DNA from 4 places in the Moraxella sp. K1664 genome. Region 2 is predicted to be linked to each of the others. Evidence: riboswitches for the same ligand, from Rfam matches in the RefSeq annotation. Region 2 holds a riboswitch; each other region holds the start of a gene.

Region 1 (6,060 bases), 430 kb from region 2:
TAAGTATCTGGTATCTAGTATCTTACAAACTAACTTAAAGATACTTGTTGCTCAAAGGATGTTTGGGTTTTGATAACACCAAAACAGATATGTACCAATTTACGCATACAAGCACATAAGGCTTGCATTTTGGTTTTACCGTTTTGTTGTAATCGTTCATAAAATGCCTTAATGGTGCTATTATAACGAATGGCACTCATTGCAGACATATACAGCTTAGCACGCAAAGAGACTTGCCCTTGTTTGGACAGTTTGGTTGCTCCCTTAAAGACACCTGACTGTCTTTGTTTGGGTATTAAGCCTAAAAACGAAGCCATCTGTGAGGCTTTTTTAAATTGTTTGGTATGTATTAAGCATACCACTTCTTTGGCAATAACAGAACCAATACCGTCAATGGTTTCAAGTAAGGTTTTGTCTTGCTTTAAACTTGGTTGTTTGTCAACAAAGTCATCAATGTCTTTGGTGAGTTTGGCAATTTCCTCTTGAAGGACACTGATGACTGTTTGCATGGATGCTTTAACCAAATCGGGCAGATTGGGTGATAAGAGCAACTCTTGTCGGTTTTGCTCTCGTTGCAAATCTTCTTTGAGTGCTTCTAAGCGAGCCAATAGAGCTTTTAGCTGTTTGGCTTCAATGCTAGGTGCTATCCAAATCTCAGGCTTGTGGCTATAACCATACCTTGATAAAATAATGCTGTCTTTTTTATCAGTTTTATGGATTACCCCCAAACTGTCTGCAAATTTGCGGACATAGTTAGGATTGACAATGCTTTGCTTGATATTATTATCATCAAGAAACTCACTTAGGTGTTCATGATAAACCCCTGTTGCTTCTAGGATGATGTGTAGCTCATCAAGATGATTGCTGACATTGGTTTTTAACCAAGCAAGCAGTAAATCAAAGCCTGCTTTGTTGTTGTTAAAAACCTTGGTTTTTACTTTATTTGTGCTTGGGTTTATAAATGCAACATCAAACTTTGCTTTGCTGATGTCTATGCCAATATAGTGTATCATCTGTCTCTTGCCTTGTTTATGCAGTGTCTGTTTTAATAAACGCACTTAGATACCATTCAGAGTTAAGATGACAAGCAAAGGACACCATCTGAGCACCAGTGTTAAGACACTAAGGGCGAACCCGTGTTCTCTTTGCTTGTATAACCCAACAACATTCTAGCAGATAATCTAGGTTTGGTGTTGGGTTGATACAAGGGCGAACGGAAAACCAGTTTTATAGGAAGTTTAATATTAAATTTACCAACTAATTACCCACCCCACCTTCCCAAAACGCCCAATGATTGACCGCCCCATGTCCGTGTCCGATATTGGGGGCGGTGCTAATCGCCTGAGCAATTAAGCGTTTGGCGGTATGAATGGCATCTGCCACGCTCGCCCCTTTGGCAAGCTCTGCCGTGATACACGCCGAGAACGTACACCCTGTGCCGTGTGTGTTTTTGCTGTTAGTGCGTTCGCTTTGTACTTGCCAAATATCGCCCGTTTCATCAAGCACATAATCTATGCACATGGCACTTTGGGAATTTTGGCTATGTCCGCCTTTGATGATGACCGTCTTTGCCCCCATGTCTTGTAAGGCGTGTAGGGCTTTCCTTATATCATCATCACAAACTATCGTCATGCCTGTCAGCACTTCGGCTTCTGGTAGGTTGGGCGTGATGATGTCGGTTAGGGGAATGAGCCGTTTTAGGCTGTCTTTTGCGTTGTCATCAAGCAAGGATTGTCCGCCTTTGGCAATCATCACAGGGTCAAGCACCACTTGCCCAAACGGACGATTTTGTAGAAACTGCCCCACCGTCTCAATGATGTCGGACGTGCCAAGCATACCGATTTTGCACGCCCCAATCGCAAAATCGTCCCCAATGGCGACAAGCTGGGCTCTAATGTGGTCGGTCGGCAGATGATGAATGCCCCATACGCCTTGGGTGTTTTGGGCGGTTGTGGCGGTCAGTACACTTGTACCAAATACTTGTCGCATGGTAAAGGTCTTTAAATCCGCCTGAATGCCTGCCCCACCGCCAGAGTCCGACCCTGCAATAGTCAAGGCTTGGGCGGGGCGATGAGTGCGTGGGTGCGTGTGGACGTGGTTCATGCTCCCCCCACAAACTTGACACGATTGGCAATCTCATCAGGGCTAATACCGCCCAATTTATCCAAAAATTGATACATAAACGTACCGCTTTGGCTTGGCAATAATCCTTCACAAGCAAGCTCGCCTGCAATGGCAAATGTGGCACAGGCATTGACCGCCCCCACCAAATACCGCTCACGCCCTGCCACCGCCAAAAATGCCCCAACCACGGCACTTAGCAAGCACCCTGTGGCGGTAACCTTGGGCAGAAGTGGCGTACCGTTGGCAAGGGCAACCACCTGCGTGCCGTCTGAGATATAGTCAATCTCGCCTGTCAAAATGGCAATGGTGCGGTACTTTTGGGCGACCGCTTGGCAAATGCTCGCCAAATCCGCATCGCCACGCCCAGCATCCACGCCTTTGGCTTGCCAGTTCGCCCCTGCCAAAAACGCAAGCTCGCCTGCATTGCCACGAATGGCATCAAACTGCACGACTTGGCTAATCTGATGAATGGTAGATTGGCGTAAAGTGCTTGCCGACACCGCCACAGGGTCTAGCACCACAGGAATGCCGTGGGCGTTGGCGGTTTGCCCTGCGATAATCATGGCGGACGTTTTGGGGTCGGACGGCGTGCCGATATTTAGCACAACCGCACTACTGATTTTGGCAAGCTCTGCCATCTCCAAAGGCGACTCTGCCATCATGGGGGACGCACCAACAGCAAGCAGTCCATTGGCGGTAAAATTGGCGGAGACCAGATTTGTAATGTTGTGAATTAGGGGGTTTTGCTTGCGGACTTCGTTGATTAAGTCTAGGGGGATTTGGTCTGGGGAGAATGGGTTTTTGGTAACTGTGGTCATGGGTTTTTCCTTTTTAAGAAAAGCACAGTCAAAACCCACACCAAAAAGTGTGTTGCTCGTCAATTTTTATCAATTTCCTACGCCAGTTTTAACTGTATCAGGTTCACGGGTATCATCTCAGCCATAAATAGCACCCCGATTGATAGGTTGGATTATAACAAAAGGGTAAGGGGTGTGCAAGCGGTTAAAAATGGTTAAAATGGTTTTTATTTTTAACAAAATGACGTAAAATAGCTCTTATTTAACCATTTAAAAGCCATGACCCTAAACCTACCCCACCTAAACCTTACCCCCTTGCAATGGGACGACTTGCACACAAGCACCCACCCCCACGCCGAATACAACGCCACGCATGATGATATGCTTGCTCGGATTTTGAGTCGCATTGATGATAAAAAAAACGGGCAAGCCTGCCCTGATGAGCTGTGGATTGTGGAGCATCAAGACGTTTATACGCTAGGGCAAGCGGGCAAAGAAGAGCATATTCTCTACAAGACCGACACCCCAATCATCAAAACCGACCGTGGCGGACAGGTAACATGGCATGGCGTGGGGCAACTTGTGGTGTACTGGCTGTGGGATTTGCACCGCCTTGGCATGGGCGTGCGAGACCTAGTGAGCCACGCCGAGCAAGCCATAGAAGACGTGGTGGGCGAGTACCTACCGCCCGATTTGACCGCTAAGGCTCGCCGTGATGCCCCTGGGGTGTATATTTATAATACCAATGGCGATATGCTTGGCAAAATTGCGTCTTTGGGCTTTAAAATCAAGCAAGGGCATAGCTATCACGGCATTGCCATTAACCTTGTCAATGATTTGACCGCCTTTAATGCCATTAACCCTTGTGGCTATGCGGGCATGGCAATGGTAAAACTATCGCAATTTGGCAAATTTGATGATAGCCAAACGCACGAATTTATTCATAAATTTATCAGTAATATTCAAAAAAGACACAGTGGACAACTCGCCCTAAGACCCATAAATAACCCGATACCCAGCGAATAAGCCATGAAATACCCATTAATAATCATCGCAATCGCTCTGTCATCCTTGACCGCTTGCGACAACAAGCCCAACAGCTCACTTGCTACTGATGCCACACCACGCCAAGCAGAGCAGACTTTTGTGGACGTTGCCCCCACATCGCCCACACCTGTCGCTCAAAGTGCCAACGCCCAAGCGATTGATTGCCAAGCCGTTACCAGCACACTAACCGCCATTGACATCAATAGCCAAATAGATGACTTTGATAAGGCGGATAAACTACTCAATCATTGCCTGCCGACTGCCGACAACACCACCCAAATCAAGTGGGCGACACAATATCAGCTTGCTTATCAGCGTTTTTTGTCATTTTGGCAAGGCGATAAATTTTTGCTAGATGAGGCAGAATTTGACCAGTTAAATCAGGTCATGTACGACATTCATTATAACAAAAAGTACAATGAGTCCAACATCGTAAAATTACCCCCAAAAGCCCAACATCTCATCAAGCAGGTCAAACAAAACAAGCTAAAAATAGCAGACTACTGCGAAGGGGAATTTGACTTCGTCAATGATTATCAAGCATTTGCCAAGCTGTTTACGCCCCATTTACCAAAAGGCCAAGCGGTCATGATTGAGCGACTTGCCAGCGACAACCAAGAGCCACTGTGGTGTGATGCAGGTCTTAGCATTTCATTAGATGAGCTTATCGAGCGGGCGTTATTTTGGCAAGATTATCAAAAGACGTATCCGCAGAGTGTCTTTATTGATGATGCCAAACGGTTGTCATTATTTTATGAATATTTGTTATTTTTTGATTCAGATAATACACGTTGGCTAAATGATGATAAAACCGCATTTATCACCTACATCAATGAAAATGATGAGACATTCACAGATGAAGCGAGCTTTGTCAAACTTGCCAAACATAACAGCGAACTTGGCAAAAAAGCCCAAGCCTTTCTAGCATTTATCGCCACACCAACAGATGAGCGAGACGACAAATACCCCATAAATCCTGCCAATCTTGATGAACGCCACCTTGATGACCCAAGTCAAATTGAAGATTGGGAGCGGGCAACCTTACAACTCATGACCGCCTTAGACAAAACAAAAGTGGACACCCCAAGCTGTATCAGCACCCCCATTTGCTTGCCCGATACATCAGATGAGCCTTGATAATATGCCATTATCCATAAGCGATATGCAAAAACATCATAAATTGATGATTGCACTTAGATTGATTTAATATTACAATGGCACAACTTTTTTAATCCCAATCGGAGAATTTTATGGTAGATTTTAACAAAATCCTAGACGCAGGCGACGTGGACGCAGGCGAGATTAACGTGGTCGTAGAAATCCCTACTGGCTCAAACCACAAAATCGAATGGAACCGCAAACTCGCTTGCTTTGAGCTTGACCGTGTTGAGCCGATTGCTTTTGCCAAGCCTTGCAACTATGGCTTTATCCCTCAAACCCTAGACGAAGACGGCGATGAGCTAGACGCACTTATCCTAACCGAACAGCCATTGACCACGGGTATTTTTCTAAAAGCCAAAGTCATTGGCGTGATGAAGTTTGTTGATGACGGCGAGGTGGACGACAAAATCATCGTGGTACCTGCCGATGACCGCAACAACGGCAACGCCTACAACAGCCTTGATGACCTACCACCACAGCTTATCAAACAGCTAGAATTTCACTTTAACCACTACAAAGACCTAAAAAAAGCTGGCACCACCAAAGTAGAAGGCTTTTTTGACGTTGCCACCGCCAAAGAAGTGATTAAAGAGAGCCAAAAACGCTGGGTAGAAGAAGCGTGATTGGCGACTTGCAGATGACAATCTTATAAGTCATCAATCATAAAACCGCCCGAATGCCATAAACGGTATTCGGGCGGTTTTGTCAACATGAGTATAATTTACTCTTTGTTGATTTATACTTTATAAAACTTCGCCTTGCCAAACGCAGGGGTTTGCTGTCCTTTACGTTCGCTTTTGCCTTGTCTGTCATCGGCTCTTTTTCGCTCATTTTTGCCTTTTTGAGTGCGTTTTTGGCGAACTTCACGAGCGGGCAGGGGCTTTTTGTGGATACGGGCTTGTTTTTCTTTGGCGGACGTATTTAGTCCTGT
Region 2 (6,060 bases):
GCAGACCGAGCATTTTGGCGGTTTTATCAAAACACTCGCCCACCGCATCATCAATACTCTCGCCCAATATCTCATACCGCCCCACGCCGTCTGCTCGCACCAGCATGGTATGACCGCCCGAGACGAGCAGACAAACAAAGGGGAAATTGACCCCTTTATCATTTTCTATCATCGGAGCAAGCAGGTGCCCTTCCATGTGGTGAACGCCAATGGCAGGCACACCAAGCCCATAGGCAAGCGTCCGCCCAAATAACGCCCCTGTCATGAGTGCCCCAATCAAGCCGGGTCCTTTGGTGTAGGCGACCGCATCAATGTCGGATTTGGCGATATTTGCCTTATCTAGGAGTTCGTTAAACAGTGGTACCAGTTTACGAATGTGGTCTCTACTGGCAAGCTCAGGCACGACCCCACCATAAGTGGCGTGTAGCTCAATCTGGCTATACAGCACCTGTGCCAGCACCCCACCTTGACCGCCGTTTAGCTCGCTATCATAAATGGCAAGCCCTGTCTCATCGCAGGACGTTTCTAAACCTAATACTTTCATGATTGTCTTTTTCCAAAAATTTGGGGTATTATAGCATTTTTTAGATGATTGGCATTTGGATACAGGTTTTTGATTTTTAATATGTTAAATTTTATTTTATAAATCATTGATAAGATTAAAATTATTTAAAAATACAATCTACCCCTACCAATTACCAATCCTTTATTATAAACTAAATACCCTTTTATCATTTAAAAAGACAAACCATGCCAACCACTCCCAAATCCCCCTTTATCATCGGCTTAACAGGCGGTATCGGTAGCGGAAAAACTGCCGTGAGCGACCATTTTGCCACGCTCGGCATAGACGTGATAGATGCTGATGTCATCAGCCATACCATCACCGCCAAAGGCTCGCCTGTATTAGATGAGCTTGCCCACGCTTTTGGGGCGGATATTCTTACGGACGGTGTGCTTAACCGCACTTACCTGCGTGAGCTTGTCTTTGCTGACCCTGCCAAACTTGCCACGCTAAATGCCATCACCCACCCTGCCATACGCACCCAAATCAGGCACGAGCTTGACCACGCCAGTAGCCCCTACGCCATATTATCCGCCCCGCTTTTATTAGAAAGTATTCAAGGCGATGATAAGGGTTTGACCGCCCTTTGTGATAGGATTTTGGTGGTGGACGTGCCGATAGAGCTACAAATACAGCGAGCCAGCAGACGAGACGGACAAAGTGATAAGGACATTTTAGCAATCATTGACAAGCAAATCCGCCGAGATATACGCCTATCTTATGCCAATGACGTGATAGATAATACAGGGAGTTTGGCTAATTTATATCGCCAAATCAATGCGTTACATCAAACATATCTGGCTATGGCAAACGATTTAGCAAAAGATAAATGATTTAAAAAACACCTTGTAAGCAAATGCTTACACGCATTGATGACATTGGCGTATTTTCTTATGGGCTAGATTTTGGCATAATACGCACATCAGCAAGGATATGGCAAATGGATAAGCCAACATGGAAGACCGCTGATATTATGGAAGCCCTTATGGATAACGCAAGTAGCAAAACCCCTATGAAACCACAAACTCCCCAAGTTTGTGGTTTTGTTTTTATCCATTTTATAATTATAAATATGGTTAAAAAGTAAGGTGTGTACCACGCACCTTTTAAATAAAAAATCATATTGGTACATGATATACACCTTGCCACCAAACAAATATTTGACAACTCAGCGACTACCCAAATACAGCCCCACCATCGCCACCAAATACAACAGCCCTGCATACGCCAGCATATTGACCCACACAGGTTGGGGCAAGCATTTATGACGCAAGCCCCAATTTAACCACGCAAACACAGGGGCAAACAAAAACGACAAGGTCATGGCAAAGGCAATCATCTTACCCACCATACCCCCAAACAGCCCAATGACCACCCCCGCCATCAACAGCGAGCCTAGCGTCCAGTAGCGAAGGTGTTTTTGTTGGGTGTTGTCATCAAGCGGTCGGTTTTGTAAAATCGCCACCGCTTGCTGATTGCCCCGTGAATAGCCGTCCACCGCCACGATTGTCGTGCCATAGATACACACAAACGCCACAAACAGCATAGGCAGACGTGTCCACTCGCCAATGGCGTGGGCGTACATACCCACGAACTCACCGACAAACTTACCGCCTTGTAGTGGCTCGCCATCGCCTATCGCCACCATCGCCCCCAACGCCATGAACATGAGTGCCAGCACCACGCTCACGGCATAGCTGACATTAAAATCACGGCGATAGCGGTGCTTATAGTCAGGGTTGATTTTGTTTTTTTCGGCAATCCACAGCGAGCTTGACACACTAAGCTCCATCGGAGCAGGCATCCAGCCCATCAGTGCCACCAAAAACGGCACGGCACTCCACACCCATGGGGACGGGGGCGACACAGGGGCAGACGGTGTGGGATTTGCCATGACCATGACAAGGGCGACCAGCGTGATGACACTTAGAGCAAGCATGATAAATTTGGAGATGTGGTCAAGTTTTTGGTATTGTTTGCCAAAGATGAGCCACACAAAACTTATCATGATAATCGCATTTAACATTGGCAACGGCACGCCCTGTCCCATCATCATGCCAAGCAGTACCGCCGACAGTAGCGTACCCCCTGCGACATTGACGACTGTGGCGAACATATTAAACACCAAAAACAGCATGAGATAGCCACGCCCACGCTCGGCATAGCCTGCCAGTAGCGTTTTGTCGTTTTGGTTGGCATAGTCAAAGGCAAGGCGAAAAAAGGGATATTTTAAGGCATTGACCAGCACAATCAGCCCTGCCAATTGCCAGCCATAATACACGCCTGCTTGTGTGGACGCAATAATGTGCGAACCGCCCACACAGGACGACGCCATGATGATACCAGGCCCATACTGGCTAAAAAATGCGGATTTGGGCGGTGTGGATAAAGTAGTGAGTTTGGTTGTCATGATAAACCCCGATAAATAAAGGGCAACCCATGACCGTCCACACCAAAAACTACCCTGATGATGACCACCAAGGATAAAGACAATAAGAATGACACGATTAGTTTCCTACGCCAGTATTAACTGTATCAGGTTCACGGGTATTTCTCAGCCGTCATGGACAGCACCCCGACTAATGGAGCGGTTATTGTATAAAATTTCACCCAGCTTGACAATATCATTTTGCCAATTTTTAGCATAAAAAACACCTTGATAGCCATCAAGGTGTTTATCATTCATGCCGTCATATTAGGCAGGGATACGCAACACTTGACCCACATAGATTTTGTCAGGGTGAGATAGTAGCGGTTGGTTCGCTTCAAAGATTTTGTTGTACTCGTTGGCATTGCCGTACATTTCTTTGGCAATTTTTGATAACGTATCGCCTGATTTGACGGTATAAAAACGAGACTCAGATTCAGGCATTGCCACGCTCAATTGGTCATCCACCTGAGCGACGTGCTGAACATTACCTGCGGCAAGTACCGCTTTTTCACGGTCGGCTTGCGATGCGGCCATACCTGACAGGACAACCGTATCAGTATTACCATTATAGTTGACCTTTAAGCCAGTGATATTAGCATTAGCTTGCACACGAGCCAACAGCAAATTGGCAATCTCTTGGGCACTAGGCTCAGCAGGAGCTGATGTTGTTGGTGTAGGGGTTGTTGGGGCTGATTGCTCTTTTTTATTGCGGTTAAATACTTTATCGCCGATGTCTTTGGCAAAACTAAAAATACCCATGATGGCTCCTTATTTGGATTTGATAGAAAGTGTGTTGACGTTTAGCATGGTTTGTCTAGCAACCATCCTTAAACTCCCTGCTATCTTAGTATAAAATGATAAAAATTTGCACTGTATTTATGCGTAAAATTGTTATACTTATGTAGGGCATGCCTACCCTTTATAACACAATTTAATATTCAGAAATTTTATAGCAATAAAATGATGCTTTTGCATGAAAAATGGCTATCCGACCACTTAAATTTAAAAAATTAAGTAAAAAATCTTAAAAATTTACCCAGTTTAAGTGGTCGGATTGTTTTTCATCGTCAAAAACTTGCTTGATAGAATGACTATCAACCTGCGTTTTTTCCTTGAAAAACGGGCGATTCCCCTGCTTTTTTAAACAGGCATTTTTCATTACAAACATAAAAGGCAGGCGCGCCCTAATGACATAAAAAAACCACTTTTTAAAACTAAAAAGTGGTGTGTGTTTGACTTCTGCCTGGCTTATACTTTGGCAGACACGTAGTCAATGGCTTTTTGAACAGTGGTCAGCTCAGCTGAATCTTCGTCGGGAATGGTAATACCAAACTCATTTTCAAACGCCATCACAAGCTCCACTAGGTCAAGAGAGTCTGCACCTAGGTCGTCCATGAAAGACGCTGCATTGTTAATCTCGTCAGCATTTAGGCTAAGTTGCTCAGCAACGGCTGCTTTTACTTTGGCTTCGATATCGCTCATAAGAGTATCCTTTTTAACATGGGAATTTAAGAAAATCAGCACCAATGATTTGATGACTGAAAACTTGTGTATGATAAAACATTTTTGTCATTTGTGCAAGTGCTATTAGTACGCTCGTTCACAAATTTACATAAAATCGTGACGTACACGTGACAAATCACATGTACATGCCACCATTGACCGCCAGCACTTCGCCAGTGATGTAGCTTGCCCCATCACTTGCCAAAAACGACACCGCCGCGGCAATCTCCTCAGGCTGAGCCATACGCCCAAGCGGTACAGCGTCCAACATGGAGTTTACCAAACGCTCGTCTAGCTCTTCGGTCATGTCTGTCTCTACAAAGCCAGGAGCGACACAGTTTACCGTTACGCCACGAGAGCCAATCTCACGAGCCAACGCACGGGTAAAGCCCTCCACGCCTGCCTTAGATGCGGCGTAATTGGTCTGACCTGCATTTCCCATCTGCCCGACCACGGATGTGACGTTAATGATACGTCCAGAGCGGGCTTTCATCATGCCACGCACCGCACGGCGACTCATGCGATAGATGGCGGTCAAGTTGGTGTCAAGCACGCTCGCCCAGTCTTCATCTTTCATTCGCATGAGCAGACCATCTTTGGTAATGCCTGCGTTATTGACCAGTACATTGACCGAACCATACACACTATCAATCTCTTCAAAGAGCTTATCAATCGCCGCATCATCACAGACATCAAGCACACGCCCGATACCGCCCGACTCAGACAGATACTCTTCTATCGCTTCTGCCCCACGCTCGCTGGTGGCGGTGCCAATGACAAAATGCCCTTCGCTGGCAAACTGCTCGGCAATGGCACGCCCGATACCACGGCTTGCCCCTGTTACTAGGATAATCTTACGACTCATCTAATTGCTCCAATTTTTCTAAACGTGCTAATTTGTCCGTCGGCAAAGCGACAATCGGTGTCTCTTGGCGTTTGGCAAGGTTGGATAGGACATTGCCCGGTCCGCATTCAATCACAACATCGATTTGTTTATCGGCAAGTTTTTGCATGGTTTGTGACCACAACACCGGCATGGATAACTGTTCGGTCAAGGCGGTCTTGATGTCGTTGACATGCTTATGCACTTGGGCATGACGGTTTTGGATGACGGGGATTTGGGCGGTGGCAAATTCGGTCTCATCCAAAAGTTTTGCCAATGCATCACTGGCAGGGTTCATCAGCTCACAGTGCGATGGCACAGAGACTTTGAGTGGCACCGCCTTTTTGCCCAGTGCTTCTACCGCTGACAGCACATGGCTCACACCCACTTGTGTGCCTGCAATCACCACTTGACCAGGGCTATTAAAGTTGGCAGGACCTACAATGCCTGCGTTTTCGGTAGCATCTTCGCACAGACTGGCGACCTGCTCATCATCTAATCCTAGCACCGCCGCCATCTGCGTATCTATCCCTGCCACCGCCCTTGTCATGAGCTTACCACGCTCATGCACAAGCTTGACCGCATCTGTCAGGCTAAGCACGCCACTTGCCACCAATGCCGAGTACTCACCGAGCGAATGCCCTGCCAAACACAGCGGTGTTATTCTCTGTGCTGACA
Region 3 (6,060 bases), 240 kb from region 2:
ATGCAGGATTTAGAATGCTAACAGCAAAATAATGCCAAAACAGCGTACAAACTACTTCAAAGCAACAAAAAATCCAACATGGCGTTGGTTTTTTGTTCAGTCATAAATACACACCACGCACCGCCCAAACCCACGCCCATTCATTGCATTTTTACAATAATCACGCTACAATCATCATACTGCTAGCCCCCAAAATCAAAGATAAGTCCAAAACCAAACACCATGAAAAAATTCTACCTAATCCGCCACGCCCAATCCGAATCCAACGCAGGACACGCCATTCGCCCAAACCACGAGATTGCCATTACCAAGCTCGGACAGACCCAAGCCACAGACGTGGCGGACTGGCTCATCACACACGTCCCCACGCCTGATAAGGTCTTTGTATCGTCCTACATTCGCACGCACCAGACGGCACAGCCTTATTTGGATAGGACGAGCATGACTCCTGTGCAGATTGATGATTTGCGGGAGTTTAATTACCTAGATTATGAGCATATCAAGGATTTAACCCTGCCCCAAATCGTCAAAATGGCGGACGACTACTGGGTAACTAACGACAAAGCCCACACCGACAGCCCCACGACCGATAATTTTGTGAACCTTGCAGAGCGTGTTAAGGCGGTGCGTGATGTGTTTGATGTCTTACCAGACGGTACTTATGTGGTCTTTACGCATGGTATGTGGCTGGGTATGCTCATGTGGCAACTTATGCTTGGCTATCATGGGGGCGAGTGTCCACGCCTGTTTAACATGATAAAATTTAGAGAATTTGAGCTTGCCGTCCGCCCCAAAAACTGCGAAGTCTATCTGATGATAAGTGATGACGGACACAATGCGATAAGCAAGGTGAGAGCTAGGGGCGATGATTGACCCTAAGCCCTTTTTCCTTATTGCAATCTATCACTACACCACCCGATAAAGCTGACTGCCCCCTTCTTTATACTTATCCTTCATCTCGTCCATGCCACGAGCGTATTCTCGCACGTTTTGCGTGATTTTCATCGAACAAAACTTTGGACCACACATTGAGCAAAAATGTGCCGATTTATGGGCTTCTTTTGGCATGGTCTCATCGTGCATTGCCCTTGCTGTGTCAGGGTCTAGGGCAAGGTTAAACTGGTCTTCCCAGCGAAACTCAAACCGTGCCTTAGATAAGGCATTATCACGCACTTGGGCAAGCGGGTGTCCCTTGGCAAGGTCGGCGGCGTGGGCGGCGATTTTGTAAGTGATGATACCGTCTTTTACGTCCTTTTTGTTGGGCAGACCCAAATGCTCCTTTGGCGTAACATAGCACAGCATTGCCGTACCATACCAGCCAATCATCGCCGCCCCTATCGCACTGGTGATATGGTCATAGCCAGGGGCGATGTCAGTCGTCAGAGGCCCTAGCGTATAAAATGGGGCTTCGTGGCAATGCGTGAGTTGCATCTGCATATTTTCTTTAATCATGTGCATGGGAACGTGCCCTGGCCCTTCTATCATCACTTGTACGTCATGCTCCCACGCGCGTTTGGTTAGCTCGCCAAGCGTTTTTAATTCGCTAAATTGAGCTTCATCATTGGCATCTTGAATACAGCCTGGTCTTAGCCCATCGCCCAAACTAAACGCCACGTCATAGGCTTTGGCGATTTCACAAATCTCATCAAAATGCTCATAAATAAAATTCTCCTTGTGATGAGCCAAGCACCACTGTGCCATGATTGACCCACCCCGAGAGACAATGCCCGTCAAGCGATTGGCGGTGAGTGGCACATAACGCAGTAGCACCCCTGCATGAATGGTAAAATAATCCACGCCCTGCTCTGCCTGCTCAATGAGCGTATCCTTAAAAATCTCCCACGTCAAATCCTCCGCCACGCCACCTACCTTTTCCAACGCCTGATAAATCGGCACCGTCCCAATCGGCACAGGGCTATTGCGGATAATCCATTCTCGTGTTTCGTGGATATTTTTGCCTGTGGACAAATCCATAATTGTGTCCGCTCCCCAGCGTGTCGCCCACGTCATTTTGGCGACTTCTTCATCAATGGACGAACCTAGGGCGGAGTTGCCGATATTGGCGTTAATTTTTACCAAAAAATTTCGCCCAATAATCATCGGCTCGCTCTCTGGGTGATTGATGTTACACGGAATAATCGCTCGCCCTTCTGCCACTTCTTTACGCACAAATTCAGGGGTAATCTCTCGTATTTTCGCCCCAAAATTCTCCCCCTGATGTTGGCGTAAATCCACGCCATCACGCTGTTTGCCATTTTCACGAATGGCGATGTACTCCATCTCAGGCGTGATAATGCCCTGTCTGGCATAGTGCATTTGGGTTACGTTTTTGCCACGTTTGGCTCGTCTGGGTTTGGCAATGTGAGCAAAACGAATGTCCGCCGTGCGAATGTCGTTTAGCCGAGCTTTACCAAAATCCGATGTCAAACCGTCCAAAACGTCCGTATCATCACGCTCGGCAATCCACGTCTCACGCAGTTTGGGTAAGCCTTGATTTAGGTCAATGTGAACGCTTGGGTCGGTATACACGCCTGATGTGTCATACACCAAAATCGGCTCGTTTTTTTCAAAACCGTCCTGTTTACCATTTTGGCTAAGACCTATGGGCGTGTCGGTCAGCGTAATCTCACGAAACGGCACACGAATGTCCGCTCGTGAGCCTTGCACATACACCTTTTTGGACGCAGGCAGGATACGAGTTAAATCCTTAGCGTCCTGTTCGTGTTGATTGATAAGTTCGGTTGGGGATTGATTTGCGATTTGGCTCATCATAATATCCTTTTTAAATGGCTAATAAACAAATCAAGCCATCAAAAATCTTATGATGAAAAAGAATTATTGATATCAATCAATAATATACAGAATTTTTAAGATTTTGAAAACTTGATTTCCTACGGCGGTACGAACCGCATCAGGTTCAACGGATTTTGTGGCATAACCACAATCTCGGCAACTTTGGGTTGCACTCCGTCAAGTTGGTAACATTATAACAAATATTAGGGCAATAAAAAAGCATGACACACATTTGCCAAGCTTTAACCCAAACCAAATATTTAAAGCAATAATAGTACATTATGGTAAATTAACCCCAATTCATATCAATTTTATCTCTTTAAATAATGCCTTTGTAGGGGCGTGTTGCACACGCCCATTGGTAAGCTATGCCTGCCCATAATACGAAAAACCGTTACCCGCAGGCAAGTTTGTGGCGAACGGTTTCCGTAGTAAAATTCAATTGTGTTAACTGTAATAAATAACGCCAAAAGACAACAAGGTAAATACTAGCAACAACCCATAACCTATTTTATTAAACCATTTTAATTGTTCATCAGAATAATCACGTTTTGAAAAATAAGCATTTACCAAAAAATTAATGCCAAAACCTAAAACAAAAATCATAAGCCAAACTAATACCCAATTATTTTGATTAAGTGGCAAATAAGAATAGATAATTTTTGAAAAGGATATAAAAATTAACACCCAAAATCCCGTAACCGCCATGCGAACACCTTCATTTCGGTTAAGCCATGGTGCGCTAAAAAATTTGGTTAACTTGGTCATTATTTTCCTTGTTTGATTTGACGTAAAAAAATAATACTATAACAAAATCACACCCCATTATCAATTATTATTTATTCTCATTTGCTTGGATAAGTTCGCTCTCCATCTGTCATAAGGCATCAGCTACGCCCCAATTTTGCTTGATGGCTTGACTGCCACAAAAGGCAAAAGTGATTTGCCCCAATGCACTCTTTTGTGATAGAGTACTTAGGACTCATATCAAAAACATCATCCATGCTTTTGGTATCGCCAACAACCCATTTTAGGGCAAACCATGTACAAATTCATCGCCTACATCCCCGAATCCGACCTAGAAAACGTCAAGACCGCCCTATTTAACGCAGGGGCAGGGCAATTTGACGGATATAGCCATTGCTCTTGGCAAGTGCTTGGCGTGGGGCAGTTTAAACCCTTAAAAGGGGCAAACCCTGCCATCGGTCAGATTGATAAGATAGAATACGTCCCCGAATGGCGGGTTGAGACCATCGTCCCCGATGATAGGCTCATGGACGTGGTGCGTGCCTACAAATCGGCTCATCCTTATGAAGTGCCAGCGTATGATGTCTATCAGATGGTGGATGTGTGAGTGCATGGCTTTTCGTGTCTGGTGCAGACATGATGAACCAAGCCATTTTATATGCCAAAATGATAAAGATATATGTCATAATGGAATTTAGACTTTGCATAAAAAGCCCTGATAATAGGGTGTATCAAGACATATCGCAAATCACGATGGAGCTGACATGACAAGCCAATCCTTTAAATTTTCCAAAAAATCCCTAGTCCTTGCCCTGCCTGTGTGCTTACCGCTATTTTTTGGGGCGTGCAGTCAGCCCCAAAACCAAGCCCAAACGGGCGATACCGCCGACAAGACAAGCGAGACCAAGGCGGACACGACCACCCCAAAATCCGACCGTGATACGCTCATCATCAACAACGGTGCCGAAGTCGGTTCGCTTGACCCGCACAAAACAGGGGGCGTGCCCGAGTCTGGGCTTGCTCGTCAGCAGTTTGTGGGGCTTGTCAGTACAGATTCTGATGGCAATCTTGAACCTGCCATTGCCGAAAGTTGGGAGAGTGCCGACAACAAGGTGTGGACGTTCAAACTGCGTGATGCCAAATGGTCAAATGGCGAGCCGATTACCGCCCATGACTTTGTGTTTAGTTTTCAGCGTATGGTTGACCCAAAGACGGCTGCCAACTTTGCCAACTATGTGGCAGACGCTAAGTTTGTGAACGCAAGCGACATCATCGAAGGCAAAAAAGCCCCCACCGAGCTTGGCGTGAAAGCCATTGATGATAAGACCGTTGAGATTACCCTATCCGAGCCTGTGGCATTTTTGCCTGATATGCTTACCTATACCGCCATGCGACCTGTTCCCAAAAATGTGGTAGAAAAATTGGGCGATGACTGGTCAAAAATTGAAAACATCGTGGTAAATGGGCCATACATCATCAAAGAGCGTGTCATGGGCGAAAAAATCGTCCTTGCCAAAAACCCCCATTATTATGATGCCGACAAAGTTGCCATTCCAAACCTTGTGCTACTACCGATTGATTCTGGGCAGACAGACTACACCCGTTATCAAGCAGGCGAGATTGATGTTACTTATACCGACATTCCAAGCGATATTCTTGCCAAAGCCGACAAAAATGAAGTCAAAACATCGCCATCGTTTTGCTCGTATTATTATGAAATGAACGTCAACAAACCACCCTTTGATGATGTGCGTGTTCGCCGTGCGATGACCTTGACAATGGATAGAGAGCTGATTGCCGAAAAAGTGGCGGCTCGTGGCGAGACCCCTGCCTATCAGATGACCCCAAAAGTTACTGCCAACAACCCCAATTACACCCCCGATTGGCAAAAACTTGACAAAACCGCTCGCATTGCCAAAGCCAAACAACTGCTGGCGGATGCAGGCTACAATGAGCAAAATCCTTTGAGATTTGAGCTACTCTACAACACCAGCGAAAATCATAAAAAAGTGGCAGTAGCAGCTCAGTCCTTATGGCACGAAGCCCTTGGCGAGACCATCAAGATTGAGCTACACAACCAAGAGTGGAAATCCTACCTTGCCACTCGCCGCAACCACGAACACCAGATGGCTCGTGCGGCATGGTGTGGCGACTATAATGACCCTGCTGCCTTCTTAAACGTCATGAAAACCAAAGGTTCTGGCAACTATGGGGCGTATTCTAGTGCCGAATATGACAACCTGCTAAAAACCGCCTACACCGCCAACAGCCCCGAGGAGCGTGCCAAGGTGTATCATGAGCTTGAAGCGATTTTGGACAAAGACGTACCAAATGTGTGGGTATATCATCAAGTGAATGTGCGTGTGGTGAAACCGCATGTCAAAGGCTACTCAACCAAAGATGCTCTTGGCAACTGGCAAGCTCGCCATTGGTCGTTTAAGTGATGTAGGTTTTTAAATCAGGAAAAAGGGCGAATCACTGAACCGACCCCCAAATCTTAGACATAAGATTAAAGGTTAG
Region 4 (6,060 bases), 790 kb from region 2:
AGCGGATTAAGTTGCCGATAAATTCGCCAAAAATGGACAACACGCACAGCCCCAAAATCAGTGTAATGGTCGCCCCTTTTTCTTGCCATAGAGTCTCGGGGGTATAGACGGTCAGCCAGTCCACGACATCGCCCGCCCATGCAAACAACAGCGAGCTAAATATCCCAAGCAGTATCGACAGCACGATACGCACCCCAATCCAAAATCTCGCCCCTTCGGTACACGCCCACAAAAACGCAAAAAACCCACGCTGACTGGGGTCGGGGGTAGGCATGGGACTGTCGGGGTAGGGGTTTAGGCGGTTTTCAAAGTAGCGAAATAAAGACATGGTTATTATTTATAAATTATTAAAGGGAAAAGTAGTAAATTGCAAGGGTCTAATGTGGGGTTTGTGGGAGTATTATTCAATATCAAAATTTTAAAAATACGTTTTTAAAAATGGAAAACTAAGAGTAAAATTTAATTTGGTGTGGGCTGGGTGTTATTGGGGTATTTAAATCCATACAACCACTTAACCCTGTATCGCCCTAAGCACATCTTGTTTTAGGTTTAGGTATTCCACACTTTGCAAAAAATGTGGCGATTTATCAATGATAAAATGATGAGCCAGCGTGGCAGGAAATCCCTTTAATACATACAATTCATCCGCCAAATAAATCGCTTCATCAATGTCATGCGTGATAATCAGGCAAGTTAGCCCCTTGTCTTTTTGAAACTTCCCAAACCAGTCATACATCTGATTTTTGGTAACAAAATCCAGTGCCGAAAATGGCTCATCTAAAAGCATAAGGCTATCATTACTTAGATACGTGCGAAGTAGTGCCACTCGCTGACGTTGTCCGCCTGAGAGCTGAGCAGGGTATTTGTGGTATAACTCATCAAGCCCAAAGGCAGGTAGTAGGGGCATGATTTTGTCATGAATGGCGGATTTTGGCAGGTTTTGTAAGGTCAAAGGCAAGGCAATGTTGTCATATACACTTTTAAAGGGCAACAACAAATCCTTTTGGAGCATATACCCCACGCCCCCTGCCTGCCCTGTGCTGTCCTTGCCGTCTATCAAGACCTTACCTGATTTTGGCATGATAAGCCCTGAGGCGATGTTAAACAAAGTCGTCTTACCCACGCCACTTGCCCCAACAATGGCAACGATTTTGCCTTGATAAATGGTTAAATTCAACTTGGCAAATAATGGCTTATCATCAAATTCATGATGAATATCAACAAGTTGCAATTTGGCGGTTGGGGTGGTCATGGGGTGTCCTTTTTATAGTGAGTATTTGAAATCGCATTAGGGTTAAGATAGAACGTACAAAGGGCGTGTGCAACACGCCCCTACACAAATATTGCTTAGATTAGTTAATCACAAAATCAATATCATCATTTTGCATCATTAGGCAAATAATCGTTGCTAACCCCTGCTTGCGGGGCGAATGGCTTATCAATGAGTTTATTATCGTATACCCATTTAAAGAAATTGTCCCAGCGATTATAATCAAACCGCCCCCAACTGCCGTCTTCTGCCAGATATTGCCCTGACATATATTGCTGACTGGCTTTGGCAAGCTCGGGGTTAATCTCGGGGGCGTGCTTGATAAGAATCTTAGCACTTTCATCGGCGTGCTGACTGGCATAGGTGTAGCCTTGACTGATGGCGGTCATGGCTTTTTTGTAGCGTTCAGGGTCTTTTTGTAGCTCGTTGCTGTTGGCGATGATAACGGGCGAATAATAGTCAAACACAGGGTTTGAGTCTTTTAGATAAAAGAAATTGGTCTCCACGCCTTTGAGTCCTGCGTGAATGCCGTCCCAACTATAATACGCCAAAATATAGTCAAATTGGTTCATACGCAAGGCGGTTGTTGCGTCCGTACTCTCCCCAGGGATTGGGTTTAGTGGCTCACCGACAAGGCTTGCCACCGTCTTGTCGTCCACAGGGTCTTCCCACGTTGAGTAGCGTTTGCCGTGCAAGTCTTTTGGCGTGGTTGCTCCTAATGATTTGAGCGACAACAGCCCTGCGTTGTTGTGCTGAACGATGGCTCCGATGGCGGTAATCGGCTCGCCTTTGTTTAGGCGTTTGACCATGTTCGGCTGAAAATACACGCCCAAATCGGCACGCTCGTTCGCCACCAATGTGGACGTACTGTCTTCGGACGGCTGAACGATTTTGGCATCAAAGCCTTGCTCGGCAAAATAGCCCTTATCCAGTGCCACATACAGCCCAGTGTGGTTGGTGTTGGGCACCCAGTCTAGGGCGATGATAAGCTCTTGCTTTTCGGTTTTGGCAGGGTCTTGGGCGGGCTTGGCGGACGTGTCGGCAGGTTTGTTACACCCCGCCACACATAGGCTTACTCCAAGGGCGATGACGGATAATAATTTTGGGCTTAACTGAGCTAACATAACAACTCCATTCAATGTCAATAAAAAACCCTTGGGGTAACCCAAAGGCAAATACAGTCAAGCCGACAAAAACATGAGGTAAATCACGCATTTAGTTTCCTACGCCAGTATTAACTGTATCAGGTTCACGGGTATTATCTCAGCTTTTTGGTTAAATAAAAAGCACCCCGACTAAGGTTTTTATTATAAATGAAATGGGTGGTTTTGGCAATGGTTTTTAAGGGGTTAATTGGGGGTTTGATTTGATGGTATTATTTAAAGGCATTTTAAATTTAAAATTTAGTATTGCAAGGTGCGTACCACACACCTTTTAAATAAAATAATATATTGGTGCGTGATACAAACCCTAACACCTATCAATAATTTTTACAAATTATTTTATAAATAATTTAAAATAACCCTTAATATAAATCATGCTAATTTTTAAAAATAAAAAATCATTTGGCAGTAGTTCAAAAAGTATGCCAAACCAGGTTTTCCGTTCGCCCTTGTATCAACCCAACACCAAACCTAGATTATCTGCTAGAATGTTGTTGGGTTATACAAGCAAAGAGAACACGGGTTCGCCCTTAGTGTCTTAACACTGGTGCTCAGATGGTGTCCTTTGCTTGTCATCTTAACTCTGAATGGTATCTAAGTGCGTTTATTAAAACAGACACTGCATAAACAAGGCAAGAGACAGATGATACACTATATTGGCATAGACATCAGCAAAGCAAAGTTTGATGTTGCATTTATAAACCCAAGCACAAATAAAGTAAAAACCAAGGTTTTTAACAACAACAAAGCAGGCTTTGATTTACTGCTTGCTTGGTTAAAAACCAATGTCAGCAATCATCTTGATGAGCTACACATCATCCTAGAAGCAACAGGGGTTTATCATGAACACCTAAGTGAGTTTCTTGATGATAATAATATCAAGCAAAGCATTGTCAATCCTAACTATGTCCGCAAATTTGCAGACAGTTTGGGGGTAATCCATAAAACTGATAAAAAAGACAGCATTATTTTATCAAGGTATGGTTATAGCCACAAGCCTGAGGTTTGGGTAGCACCTAGCATTGAAGCCAAACAGCTAAAAGCTCTATTGGCTCGCTTAGAAGCACTCAAAGAAGATTTGCAACGAGAGCAAAACCGACAAGAGTTGCTCTTATCACCCAATCTGCCCGATTTGGTTAAAGCATCCATGCAAACAGTCATCAGTGTCCTTCAAGAGGAAATTGCCAAACTCACCAAAGACATTGATGACTTTGTTGACAAACAACCAAGTTTAAAGCAAGACAAAACCTTACTTGAAACCATTGACGGCATTGGTTCTGTTATTGCCAAAGAAGTGGTATGCTTAATACATACCAAACAATTTAAAAAAGCCTCACAGATGGCTTCGTTTTTAGGCTTAATACCCAAACAAAGACAGTCAGGTGTCTTTAAGGGAGCAACCAAACTGTCCAAACAAGGGCAAGTCTCTTTGCGTGCTAAGCTGTATATGTCTGCAATGAGTGCCATTCGTTATAATAGCACCATTAAGGCATTTTATGAACGATTACAACAAAACGGTAAAACCAAAATGCAAGCCTTATGTGCTTGTATGCGTAAATTGGTACATATCTGTTTTGGTGTTATCAAAACCCAAACATCCTTTGAGCAACAAGTATCTTTAAGTTAGTTTGTAAGATACTAGATACCAGATACTTAAAAAACCATTGACTTAGGTGGGGTATCATGGTATCTGAGCTATGCCTGCGGGTGGCGGAAAACCGTTATGGTTCGACAGGCTCACCACGAACGGTTTTCTTAATAGCATACTTTTTAAACCAGAACCAAATCATTTTAAATATTGATATTTTAATACTTGTCTTTCAATCAATTTAACACTTGCCAATAATACAAGCGTTAAAAAACTGATAAAAAATATCACCGCAAACATATTATCCAGCTCATACGATTTTCGCACACGGGTCATATAGACCCCAAGCCCATGATAACCACCAAGCCATTCTGCCACCACCGCCGAGATAAGGGCATAAGACAACGCCACTTTTAATCCTGTAAAAAAATATCCCATGGCGGACGGTATTTTTAGATGGCGGTAAGTTTGATAATGGCTTGCTTTTAATGAACGAAAAAGATTTAATTGCTCTTTTTGTACCGAATTATAGCCGTCCACAAGTGCAATCGTCATGGGGAAAAATACCGACAGCACCACCAGCACCACTTTTGGTAATATACCATAGCCAAGCCAAATCACCAATAACGGAGCGATGGCGATGGTTGGAATGGTTTGGTTGAGCAGTAAAACAGGGTAAACGATTTCTTTAAATTTTTTGGAAAAATCCATTAAAATGGATAATACAAAACTTAGTAAAAGCCCAATAACCGTTCCCAAAAATGCCGTCATCAGCGTATATTTGGCATGACCCATGAGTAAATAAAAATCATCAATAAACGCCTTAATGATTTGTATAGGCGATGGCAATAAATAATCAGGAATAAAACCAAACCCAATGACCGCCTGCCAAGCAACCAATAAGACAATAACAAGGCTATATTGTGTGCCAAATAACATCAATCGTGAGAGCCAAGAGGGTTGCATAATGATTTGCCAAAAGTTATAATATAAAAAATTATACGATAAAGACAGCCAAACCGTCAAGTTGATTTTATGGTTTGGGTTGTATTTATTTAAAAAACCATTACACCATAGTCCAATATTAAAACCATATAAGACCATCTATGACAAAGATTTAACAGATAATTATGTTAAGAAAAATCATATTTAATACATTAAATCTTGCCGTAAAAAATTTGACTTTATGGCAATTTATTATTGCCAATCTTTTATTGATTGGTATGTTATTTTTAATAAGTCAATTTAAATTTTTATACTGGCAAGTGATATTTTTTGCATTTTTATTTCTGCCTTTATTGAGTTTTATTTTGGCAATTAACAACCAAAAATATTCTCATAAATGGCTAAAACATTTATCCGCAAGTTTATGGACAATTGGTCTTTTTATTTTTATTAATATCAAAAATCAAGGAGAGATTGACTTATCATCTGTTTTATTTACATTGGCATTTTTTGCGTTCTTTTTCTTTATTCAGCATTTTTTAATTTTATACACCCAAAATAGCAAGCCAACCAATACACTATTATTTGTTATTTTAATGGCAGTTGCAACTCTAATGGATTTTTTTAGCAACATTGGCTTGCTTGGAGCAATACTGACACCTATCATCACCATTGGGCTTGTTATTTGGACGGCTCGGCTTATTTTAACTAAGCAATTTATTTTACGCCATTGTATCAATATGATAGTGGGGACATTGTTTGTCATTGGCTCTGAATTTAATGCCAATTATCAAAACACTAAATCACAAACTGACGGTCAAGCCCTTGCCAAAGAAATTACAGAATACCACAAAATTCACCAAACTTACCCAAATAAAGAAAGCCTAATCATCAATAACCCAAAAGTCCGTTATCATCATTGGCATTCTGAACCAGACAAAAAATCCCACGCAATGCTTTATTATTCAGATTTTAAAATGCCTTATTGTCGTTATTTTTATGATTTTGAAAAACAGGCGTGGAGTGAAGATTGCAAGGATTAATTTTATATCTACGCAAGCTCAAACGCCCTTATCAACGCATCATCTAGTCTA

What was found. A riboswitch is a leader RNA that binds a small molecule or an ion and turns the genes downstream of it on or off. The one in region 2 is predicted to bind thiamine pyrophosphate.
Region 1: another riboswitch for thiamine pyrophosphate. It lies ahead of thiM (hydroxyethylthiazole kinase); the one in region 2 lies ahead of AAHK14_RS06280 (divalent metal cation transporter).
Region 3: another riboswitch for thiamine pyrophosphate. It lies ahead of thiC (phosphomethylpyrimidine synthase ThiC); the one in region 2 lies ahead of AAHK14_RS06280 (divalent metal cation transporter).
Region 4: another riboswitch for thiamine pyrophosphate. It lies ahead of AAHK14_RS09920 (ABC transporter substrate-binding protein); the one in region 2 lies ahead of AAHK14_RS06280 (divalent metal cation transporter).

Annotation. Positions count from the first base shown of each region.
Region 1 is NZ_CP155576.1:1,640,159-1,646,218, reverse strand. Features, by position in the region: gene AAHK14_RS08300 (IS110 family transposase) at 30-1,058, opposite strand; gene thiD (bifunctional hydroxymethylpyrimidine kinase/phosphomethylpyrimidine kinase) at 1,258-2,103, opposite strand; gene thiM (hydroxyethylthiazole kinase) at 2,100-2,942, opposite strand; TPP riboswitch at 3,000-3,090, opposite strand; gene lipB (lipoyl(octanoyl) transferase LipB) at 3,201-3,947, shown strand; gene AAHK14_RS08280 (hypothetical protein) at 3,951-5,105, shown strand; gene AAHK14_RS08275 (inorganic diphosphatase) at 5,219-5,752, shown strand; gene rluB (23S rRNA pseudouridine(2605) synthase RluB) at 5,866-6,060, opposite strand, start outside.
Region 2 is NZ_CP155576.1:1,214,331-1,220,390, reverse strand. Features, by position in the region: gene tsaD (tRNA (adenosine(37)-N6)-threonylcarbamoyltransferase complex transferase subunit TsaD) at 1-544, opposite strand, end outside; gene coaE (dephospho-CoA kinase) at 751-1,398, shown strand; gene AAHK14_RS06285 (hypothetical protein) at 1,506-1,652, shown strand; gene AAHK14_RS06280 (divalent metal cation transporter) at 1,734-2,975, opposite strand; TPP riboswitch at 3,061-3,153, opposite strand; gene AAHK14_RS06275 (hypothetical protein) at 3,120-3,251, opposite strand; gene lysM (peptidoglycan-binding protein LysM) at 3,261-3,755, opposite strand; gene acpP (acyl carrier protein) at 4,245-4,478, opposite strand; gene fabG (3-oxoacyl-ACP reductase FabG) at 4,636-5,364, opposite strand; gene fabD (ACP S-malonyltransferase) at 5,354-6,060, opposite strand, start outside.
Region 3 is NZ_CP155576.1:974,326-980,385, reverse strand. Features, by position in the region: gene AAHK14_RS05050 (hypothetical protein) at 1-32, shown strand, start outside; gene AAHK14_RS05045 (histidine phosphatase family protein) at 223-873, shown strand; gene thiC (phosphomethylpyrimidine synthase ThiC) at 907-2,769, opposite strand; TPP riboswitch at 2,871-2,980, opposite strand; gene AAHK14_RS05035 (hypothetical protein) at 3,241-3,561, opposite strand; gene AAHK14_RS05030 (hypothetical protein) at 3,836-4,147, shown strand; gene AAHK14_RS05025 (hypothetical protein) at 4,144-4,308, shown strand; gene AAHK14_RS05020 (peptide ABC transporter substrate-binding protein) at 4,305-5,984, shown strand; gene AAHK14_RS05015 (IS3 family transposase) at 6,057-6,060, opposite strand, start outside.
Region 4 is NZ_CP155576.1:2,008,225-2,014,284, forward strand. Features, by position in the region: gene AAHK14_RS09910 (ABC transporter ATP-binding protein) at 1-328, opposite strand, end outside; gene AAHK14_RS09915 (ATP-binding cassette domain-containing protein) at 512-1,252, opposite strand; gene AAHK14_RS09920 (ABC transporter substrate-binding protein) at 1,378-2,394, opposite strand; TPP riboswitch at 2,474-2,574, opposite strand; gene AAHK14_RS09925 (IS110 family transposase) at 3,032-4,060, shown strand; gene AAHK14_RS09930 (ABC transporter permease) at 4,220-4,987, opposite strand; gene AAHK14_RS09935 (hypothetical protein) at 5,152-6,009, shown strand; gene radA (DNA repair protein RadA) at 6,018-6,060, opposite strand, start outside.